DNA from 4 places in the Kitasatospora sp. NPDC056446 genome. Region 1 is predicted to be linked to each of the others. Evidence: riboswitches for the same ligand, from Rfam matches in the RefSeq annotation. Region 1 holds a riboswitch; each other region holds the start of a gene.
What was found. A riboswitch is a leader RNA that binds a small molecule or an ion and turns the genes downstream of it on or off. The one in region 1 is predicted to bind cyclic di-AMP.

Region 1 (2,178 bases):
GAGCAGGACGACGGGGGCGGCGTCGCCCTGGTGGGTGCCGTCGTCCGGGCGGGTGTCGTCGAAGGCGATCCGTCCGCCGGGGACGTCCAGGTACCGGGTGCTCGGGGTGGTGGCGTTCATGGTGGGCCTCCTCGGTCCGCCGCTGCGGGGCATCGGCGAATACTGCCGATAGCCATAAAGCTAAGGCTAATAGCCTTAGCCGTCAAGCACTGGTACCGACGGCGGGCCGCGCGCGCCTCAGACCCCGTCCGCCCGGAACGGGTCGTGCTCGCTCAGCAGCTTCTCCAGGCGGGCCTGGTCGACCCGGCTGACGATCTCGTTGGACTCGTGCCGGTCCCGGATCACCTTCGCCAGGGTGAACGCGGAGGTGACGGTGTAGAGGAGGCCGATCCCGAGGAAGGCCCGGGTCCATCCGCCGACCGGCAGGTAGGCGATCCCGACGGCGAGGGCGGTGCCGGAGAGGGCGAAGGAGAGGATGGCCTGGATGTAGTACGCGGCCGTGGTGCGGTTCTGCATCGGTGCGCTCATGGCGCCAGGATGCGGCCGTGCGGGCGGCTCGCACATGAGTAGGAGTACTCAGATGGAGTGCTCGGATCGGGTGCCCCGGTGAGGGGTCGTTCGTTGACGTCCGATCACGTGTTCCACAGCCGTCCCGGACGGATGGCTTGGAATCAGGGCGTCCTAGGATTAACGTTTGATAACGCAGCGCGGTCGTCAACGCCGTACCCAGACGGCACCGTGCGCCGTCGCCTAATCCCGCAGACCGGCCTCCGGGCAGGTCAGGGAGCCGGGGAACCACGTTCCTTGGGGTGAATCGGCGGGGCTCCGGCCCGGCCGTAGGAGACCTTCCTGCTCCGAACCCGTCAGCTAACCCGGTAGGCGCGAAGGAAGGAAAGGAGCGCGCCTCCGTGGCGTCGACGCACACCCCGGCACACCCGGCCGGCCCCGCAGCCGGTACCCGGCTCCTCGACCACCCCGGTACGGACGGCCCCGAGTTCCACGGCCCCGGACTCCTCGGCCCCGAGGCCGAGACCAACCGCCACCGGATGCCGCGTCAGACCCGCGGAGCCTCCCCACTGCTCGGCGTCACCGCCGTCGCCGCCACCCTGGGCGCCACCGGCTTCGCCTCGGCCACCCCGGCCGCCGCCCCCGCCGTCGAGAGCCCGGACGAGACCCCGGTCGCCCTCGCCGCCGACCCCGGCCTCGCCCTCGCCGCCCGCATCCAGCAGCAGGCCGACAGCCAGCGCACCGCCGCCGAGGAGAGCGCCCGGGTGCAGGCCGCGCAGGAGGCCGAGGCCAAGGCCGCCGCCAAGGAGGCCGAGGCCAAGCGCGCCGCCGAGGAGGCCGAACGGGCCCAGGCCGCCGCCCTCACCCTCCCGGTGAAGGACTACCGGCTCTCCGCCCACTACGGCCAGAGCGCCCGCTACTGGGCCAACCTGCACACCGGCCTGGACTTCGCCGCCGACACCGGCACCCCGGTGTACGCGCTCGGCCAGGGCACCATCACCTCGGCCGGCTGGTCCGGTTCGTACGGCTACCGGATCGTCGAGACGCTGCCCGACGGCACCGAGATCTGGTACTGCCACCTCTCCTCGATCATCAAGGGCACCGGCAAGGTCACCTCCGGCCAGCAGATCGGCAAGGTCGGCGCGACGGGCAACGTCACCGGCCCGCACCTGCACCTGGAGGTCCGCCCCGGCGGCGGCGCCCCGGTCGACCCGGAGCCCTGGCTCCAGCAGCGCGGCCTCAACCCGTAGCGAAGGCCCGGGAGCCCGAAGCCCTGAGAGTCCCGGAAGCCCGAGAGCCCCCGGCCGCACACGCGGCCGAGGGCTCTCCGCTGCGCCTCAGTCCTCGGCGGGCAACTGCGCCAGGTACGCGTCGATCTCCTCCTGGCCCGGCTCCGGCGCCAGCTCCGGGAACTCCTCCAGCAGCAGCCGGGGCAGCCCGGGCACCGTCCACTCCCCGAACAGGTCGAGCGCCACGGCGACCGCGGCCTCCTCGAACCGCCCGAAGTCCCCGGCCAGTTCGTCCGGCATCGGCCGCCCGAGCGCCGTCAGCTCGGCCAGGTTGCGGTAGCTGCGCCGCATCAGGCCCTGCTCCAGCAGCCGGCGCGCGCCGTCCGTGGCCATGCCCACCGACAGCACCCGGCCGGGCCCCCAGCCCCGCTCGTCCGGCTCG
Region 2 (2,178 bases), on a different contig from region 1:
GGGCCAGCGCCAGCTGCTCGCCCGCTGGGACGGGAAGTACGGGGTGGACACCACCGCCCAGGACTGGTGGACCACCTACTACGGCGGCCAGGGCTTCTACACCTCCGGCCAGGGCATCCAGGCGGCGATCGACGCGGGCTCGCTGATCGCCCCGCTCCAGCAGGCCGGGATCCCGCCCGCGGTGCGCACCTACCTGCTGGCGGGCGGGTCGGCCGACATCCCGGGCGTGCTCGACGAGAACCGGGGCCCGAGCGACGGGATCGTCTTCACCGCGAGCGCCCTGGACACCACCGGTATCGCGACGGTCGGCGGCACCCGGCTGCTGAGCGGCCTCAACCACCTGGAGCTGGCCTGGGCGCCGGAGGCCGAGAGCCAGGTCGACGCCTGGCTGGGCTGAGGCCGCTCCGCCGAGCCGAACCGAGGCCGAGCCGCACCGACGCCGACGCCGACACCGAGCCGCACCCCACCGCACCGAACCGCTCCACCGGCGCGCGCGAAGTGATCAACTCGGCCGCCACGCAGTGTCGTTGATCGACACCACTGTGAGCTGTGCGACAACCGGCCCGAGACAGTTGTCCGTTCACGTACGGCCTGCCTAGCCTGCAACGGTCGTCCGCCCCCGCGGACCCCGCCGCCGGGACGCCTAGTCCTGTCCACCCGTCGGCGGGTCACCGAGCACCACAGCGGACAGGAGCGGGGGAACCAAGGTCGGCGCCCGGCCCGTGCGCAACCGTGTACGGGCCGAGGCTAGGGGTGAAGCCGCTCCACAGGCGGCCGGGCCAACTGCAGCCCGAACCCGACAGCTAACCTCGCCGGCGTCGCAGAGGTCCTCTCATGCCCCAGCCTGCCGCCCGGCGCCGCGCGCCGCGCCACGCCCGTCCGACCCACCGCGGCCGCAACGCCGCCTTCGCCGCCACCGGGGCGCTCGCCATCAGCGGCGCCGGCCTGCTCGGACTGCCGTCCGTCACCGGTGCCCAGGCCGCCACCGCGCCCACCGTCACCCAGGACCGCCTCGCCCCCGCCGCCATGGTCGCGGGCAAGGCCACCACCGCGTCGCTCGCCCTGCACTCCTCGGCCTGCTTCACGGCGAAGACCGTCGGCGTGGGCGTGCGCGACGCGCGCGGCACCAACCTCGACTTCCCCGGCAACGCCTCCAACGTGCAGATCTGCCCGAGCGGAGTGAACTTCACCAGCGGTGCACGCACCCTGCCCGCCGGGACGTACACCCAGTTCGGCTTCTGGCAGGACCTCGGCGGCGCCTGGCACAACCTGCCCTCGCAGCAGCTGGTGGTCTCGGCCACCGGCACCCCGACCCCGACCCCGACCCCGACCCCGACGGCCACTCCCACCCCCACCCCGGCGCCGACCAAGACCGCCACCCCGGCCCCGAAGCCCACCGAGACGCCCACCGCGACGCCCAGCCCCACCACAGCGCCCAGCCCCACCACGGCCCCCAGCCCCAGCCCGAGCGCCACCGCGAGCCCGAGCACCCCCGCGCCGTCCTCCCCGGTCGCCGGCAAGTCGCTGACCTGGTCCGACGAGTTCAACGGCCCGATCTCCTGGGGCCAGCGCTGGGTCGGCGACAAGAGCACCTCGTACAAGTACGGGAACCACAACCCGGACGACAACAAGCTGGACTGGCTGAACAAGAACAACGTCAGCGTCGCGAACGGGGTCGCCACCTTCACCGCCACCCCCGGCGGCCCGACCCTGGAGAACGGCAAGCAGTCCTGGAACACCGGCTTCCTGACCACGGAGGGCTCCAGCGAGGGCTTCCAGGTCAAGACCGGCGACTACGCCGAGACCCGGGTCAAGCTGCCCGCCGGCACCGGTGCCTGGCCGGCCCTGTGGACCTGGAAGAACGGCAACGGGGAGATCGACTCCTTCGAGTACCACCCCGACAACCCGAACCTGCTGGAGCTGACCAACCACGTCAACCCGGGCACCCCGAAGTACTACACCGACGCGAGCGCCGTCGCGAAGGACCAGTGGGTGACCATCGGCACCTACTACGGCGCCAACTCGGTGGACTGGTACGTCAACGGCGTCAAGGTCCACTCGGACGGCAAGGGCGTGGGCGCCAACTGGTCGGCGTACCTGATCCTCAACCTCTCGGTGTGCGCCGGGCAGTACCACCCCGCGCCGCAGGGGACCGCCCCGATCACCATGGCCGCCGAC
Region 3 (2,178 bases), on a different contig from region 1:
CGGCCTTCCGTGGTGGAAGGCCGGGCCTGGAAGTACCGCGTGGGGTCAGACCCGCACGATGGCGGACAGCGGCATGTTGCTGACGGCCTCGTAGCGGACCGAGGCGCCCGGCTTGGGCGCGTGCAGCACCTGGCCGTTGCCGGCGTAGATGCCGACGTGGTGGGCGTCCCCGTAGAAGATCAGCACGTCGCCGGGCTGGGCCTGGGACAGGTCGGTGCCGATCCGGGTCCCGGCGTGGGCCTGCTCCTGCGAGGTGCGCGGGAGCGAGACGCCGACCTGGTTGAACGCCCAGACCATCAGGCCGGAGCAGTCGAACGAGCTCGGGCCGCTGGCGCCCCACACGTACGGGCTGCCGACCTTGGAGGCGGCGGCGGACAGCGCGGCCGCGCCGCGCGAGCTGCCCGGGGCGACGGGGGCGGGGGCGGCCGGCTTGGCGGCGGCCGCGGAGGAGCCGCCGGACAGGTCGGTGCGGCTGTTGTCGCGCGAGGCGCGGTCGGCGGCCTGCTGCTGGGCCTTCGCGGCGTCGGCCTGGGCCTTGGCGTCGGCGGCGGCCTTCTCCTCGGCCGCGCGCAGCGCCTGGCGCTCCTGCTCGGTCAGGGTGTTGAGCAGGTCCTGCGCGGCCTTGAGCTTCGTCTGGACGTCGTCCTTGGAGGCCTTGAGCTGCTGGGTGGTGGCCTCCAGCTCGGCGAGCTTGCCCTGGGCCTCGGTGCGGTCCTGGTCGAGCTTGCGCTGCTGCTCCTGGAGCTGCTTCAGCTGGTTCTTCTGGGTGTCACCGGCCTGGTTGAGCGCACCGGCCTGGTTGAGGAAGCTGTCCGGGCTGGACGAGAACATCAGCTGGACGGTCGGGGATATGCCGCCGTTGCGGTACTGCTCCCCGGCGATCTCGGCGAGGCCGCCCTGGAGGTCGGTCACCTGGGACTGCTGCCGGGCCACCTGGTCCTGCAGTCCGGAGACCTGCTTCTCCAGGGTCTGCTGCTTCTCCTGGGCGGCGTTGTACTGCTCGGTCGCCACCTCGGCCTGCTCGTTGAGCTGGTCGACCTGCTCCTTGACCTGGTCCTTGGTCGGCTGCGGGTCGGCGTGGGCGCCGGACTGCGCGGAGAGGGCGACGGCAGCGGCGGCGACGCCGGTCATGATGGAGACGCGGGCGCGGCCTGCTGGCTTGGGACGACGATGGGACGCCACGAAGGCGGACTCCTTCTTCCTACGTCCGCCTACCGGGTGAGCTGACGGGTTCGGGCCGGAAGCATGCCCTACGACGCCTCACGGCCGTCGAGACGGCCGACCTGGCGCCGATTCACCCCGGAGGAACGTGGTTCCCCGGCTCCGCTGCGCAGCGCCCCCGACTGCTGGGCTCCCCTGTCGGGCAGTCGCTTCGACCTGCCCCGCTGCCTCACGAACTCGGCGGTAACCACCGCCGCCACCCAGGCTGGGTGATCGACTGTGCGGTGGCTCGGACCACGACCCTAGTAACTGAACCGTGATCGGTTCAAATCCTTGTCAGAAAAAAGACGGAAGATTACCCAAGTTCTTTTGTGAAAATGACCGATCGTGACCACGGTCCTACGCAAGGCTGATCAGGTCTCACGAAGTGGTCGCGAAACACTCGAAAACCCGAACACCACCCCCCAGGGCGGAGGGTGGCGCGGATCACAGGACCGGTCGGCCCCTGCGGCGTGTCGGGCCGTCAGACCCGGCGGATGGTGTTGATCGGCATCGCGTCGGCCTTCATCACCTTCACCACGTCACCGGTGTGCGGCGCGTGGACCACCATGCCGTTGCCGATGTACATCCCGACGTGGTGCATGTCGCCGCCGTAGACCACCAGGTCGCCCGGCTGGGCCGTGGCCAGCGTCACCGCGGTGCCGTAGTGGCCCTGCTCCTGCGAGGTGCGCGGCAGCGAGACGCCCGCCTGGCCGTACGCCCAGACCATCAGGCCCGAGCAGTCGAAGGTGTTCTGCCCGGTGGCGCCCCACACGTACGGCGAGCCCTGCTTGCTCATCGCCTTGGCCACGGCCGTGGCCGCGTAGCCGCTGGCCGGCGGCAGGTTGCCCAGGTCGACCCGGTCGCTGCCGCGCGAGGCGCGGTCGTCCTGCGCCTGCTGGGCCTTCAGCGCGTTGCGGTCGGCGCTGCTGAGCGAGTTCAGCAGGTCCTGGGCGGCCTTCAGCTTGGTGTTGACGT
Region 4 (2,178 bases), on a different contig from region 1:
GAGAACAGGCCGAGCGGCAGCATCGGGTCGGGTGCGCGGCGTTCGACGGCCACGAACGCGGCGGCGAGCACCAGGCCGATCGCCCCGGTGACCCAGACCGCGGGGGACAGGCCCTCGCCGGCGGCGGTCAGCGCGTAGGTGACCGCGCCGAGCGCCAGTGCGGCGAGCACAGCGCCGAGCACGTCGAAGCGGCCGGACGCGCCCTTGTCCCGGCTCTCCGGCACCGATCTGGTGGTGACCGCGATCACGGCGGCCGCGAGCGGCAGGTTCAGCAGGAAGATCCAGCGCCAGCCGGGGCCGTCCACCAGCCAGCCGCCGAGGAAGGGGCCGACCGCGGCCGACACCCCGCCCAGGCCGGACCACAGGCCGACCGCGGCCGAGCGGTCGTCAGGGTGGAAGACCGCCTGGAGCATGGCGAGCGAGCCGGGGGTGAGCAGCGCGCCGCCGATGCCCTGGACGGCCCGGGCGGCGACCAGCACCTGGATGTTCGGCGCGGCGGCGCAGGCCGCGGAGGCGGCGGCGAACCAGACCACGCCGATCAGGAAGACCCGGCGCCGTCCGTAGCGGTCGCCGAGCGCGCCGCCGAGCAGGATCAGGCCCGCCAGGGTGAGCAGATAGGAGTTCAGCGTCCATTGGAGGGACGCCAGGGAGGCACCGAGATCGGTGCCGATGCGGGGCAGGGCGACGTTCACCACGGTGCCGTCGAGCATCGCCATGCTGGAGCCGAGCACGGTCGCCAGTAGTACCCAGCGACCCTGCGCGGTGCCCAGGCGCAGGGTGCCGGCCTCGGAGGTGGCCACGGCCCGATCCTGCGCCTCCCGAGGCGTACGTGACAAGGGTCACCGGTGGGTGTGTCGGTGGCGTGCGGTGCGTGAGCGGGCGACTGCGCGGCGGCGTCGACTTCGGCGCAGGGTCGTGGATCAGTGGCGGGGGGTGAATGGGTTGTGTACGCACTGTGCGGGCCGGTATCCGGAGGGTGACGGTGACCAGGGAGATGGTTGCCGATTCAAGAGATCGACATTGCTTCACCCGAACGGATGGGTTTTAGTTCAGCGACCGCCCGGCCAGTCCGGACGGATCCGCCGGGTGGAACGCCGAATCCTGCCGCTGCCCGGTGGTTCGATCTGAACTCTGTACGGCAGGAGCGGGGGACCCACAGGTAAGTCGCCGGACCGGAGTTCGCGCCTCAGGGCGCGGGCGTCCAGGACCGGCTTGGGGTGAAGCCGCACATGCGGCCGGGCAACTCCAGCCCGAACCCGACAGCTCACCTCGCAGGCGTCGGAGAGGAAAATTCCATGCCTGCACAGGCTCGTCGTATCGCCCTGCCCCGCGCCGCCCGGATCGGCATCGCCACCGCTGTGACCGGTGTCTCCTTCGCCCTTCCGCTGGTGACCGCGATCAGCGCCCAGGCCCACACCGCCCCGGCCCCCGCCGCCGCCTCCGCGCCGGCGGCCCAGGCCGCCGCGCCGGCCCCGGCCGCCTCGGCCGCCTCGGCCGAGAGCTACCGCGTCGTCAGCGGGGACACCCTGTCCAAGATCGCCGACGCCCGGAACGTCCAGGGCGGCTGGCACGCGCTGTACGAGCAGAACCGCTCGCTCGTCGGTGCCGACCCGAACCTGATCTTCCCGGGTCAGCAGCTCGCGCTCGCCGGCCACGCCGCCGCCCCGGCTGCTCCGGCCGCCCCGGCGAAGCCCGCCAAGCCGGCCGCGCCGGTCACCCAGGCCGCCGCCGCCAAGCCGCAGGCCCAGGTCCAGGTCCAGACCGAGGCCGCCAAGCCGTCCGCCCAGGTGCAGACCCAGGTTCAGACCGCGGCCCCGGCCCCGGCCGTGACCGCCGTCCCGGTCGCCGCCAGTGCCGCCTTCGTCGCGCCGCTGGCCAACCCGAAGCTGGGCACCGCCTACGGCGTGGCCGGCTCGATGTGGGCCTCCGGCCACCACACCGGCCAGGACTTCGTCGCCTCCACCGGCACCCCGCTGCGCGCCGTCGGCAACGGCGTCGTGGTCAAGGCCGGCAACGGCGGCGCCTACGGCAACGAGGTGGAGATCAAGCTCGCCGACGGCCACTACGCCGAGTACGCGCACCTCTCCTCGATCGGTGTGACGATCGGTCAGTCCGTCACCGTCGGCCAGCAGATCGGCCTCTCCGGCGCCACCGGCAACGTGACCGGCCCGCACCTGC

Region 2: it holds a riboswitch for cyclic di-AMP, as region 1 does, so the genes downstream of both, ACFQ6N_RS06040 (hypothetical protein) here and ACFQ6N_RS03640 (M23 family metallopeptidase) in region 1, are expected to answer to the same signal.
Region 3: it holds a riboswitch for cyclic di-AMP, as region 1 does, so the genes downstream of both, ACFQ6N_RS24135 (NlpC/P60 family protein) here and ACFQ6N_RS03640 (M23 family metallopeptidase) in region 1, are expected to answer to the same signal.
Region 4: it holds a riboswitch for cyclic di-AMP, as region 1 does, so the genes downstream of both, ACFQ6N_RS23735 (peptidoglycan DD-metalloendopeptidase family protein) here and ACFQ6N_RS03640 (M23 family metallopeptidase) in region 1, are expected to answer to the same signal.

Annotation. Positions count from the first base shown of each region.
Region 1 is NZ_JBHTRF010000003.1:226,255-228,432, forward strand. Features, by position in the region: gene ACFQ6N_RS03630 (alpha/beta fold hydrolase) at 1-120, opposite strand, end outside; gene ACFQ6N_RS03635 (YiaA/YiaB family inner membrane protein) at 238-528, opposite strand; cyclic di-AMP (ydaO/yuaA leader) riboswitch at 738-896, shown strand; gene ACFQ6N_RS03640 (M23 family metallopeptidase) at 909-1,757, shown strand; gene ACFQ6N_RS03645 (hypothetical protein) at 1,845-2,178, opposite strand, start outside.
Region 2 is NZ_JBHTRF010000006.1:62,639-64,816, forward strand. Features, by position in the region: gene ACFQ6N_RS06035 (esterase/lipase family protein) at 1-397, shown strand, start outside; cyclic di-AMP (ydaO/yuaA leader) riboswitch at 667-833, shown strand; gene ACFQ6N_RS06040 (hypothetical protein) at 835-2,178, shown strand, end outside.
Region 3 is NZ_JBHTRF010000040.1:40,968-43,145, reverse strand. Features, by position in the region: gene ACFQ6N_RS24135 (NlpC/P60 family protein) at 46-1,182, opposite strand; cyclic di-AMP (ydaO/yuaA leader) riboswitch at 1,193-1,346, opposite strand; gene ACFQ6N_RS24130 (NlpC/P60 family protein) at 1,685-2,178, opposite strand, start outside.
Region 4 is NZ_JBHTRF010000039.1:35,439-37,616, forward strand. Features, by position in the region: gene ACFQ6N_RS23730 (MFS transporter) at 1-800, opposite strand, end outside; cyclic di-AMP (ydaO/yuaA leader) riboswitch at 1,083-1,293, shown strand; gene ACFQ6N_RS23735 (peptidoglycan DD-metalloendopeptidase family protein) at 1,296-2,178, shown strand, end outside.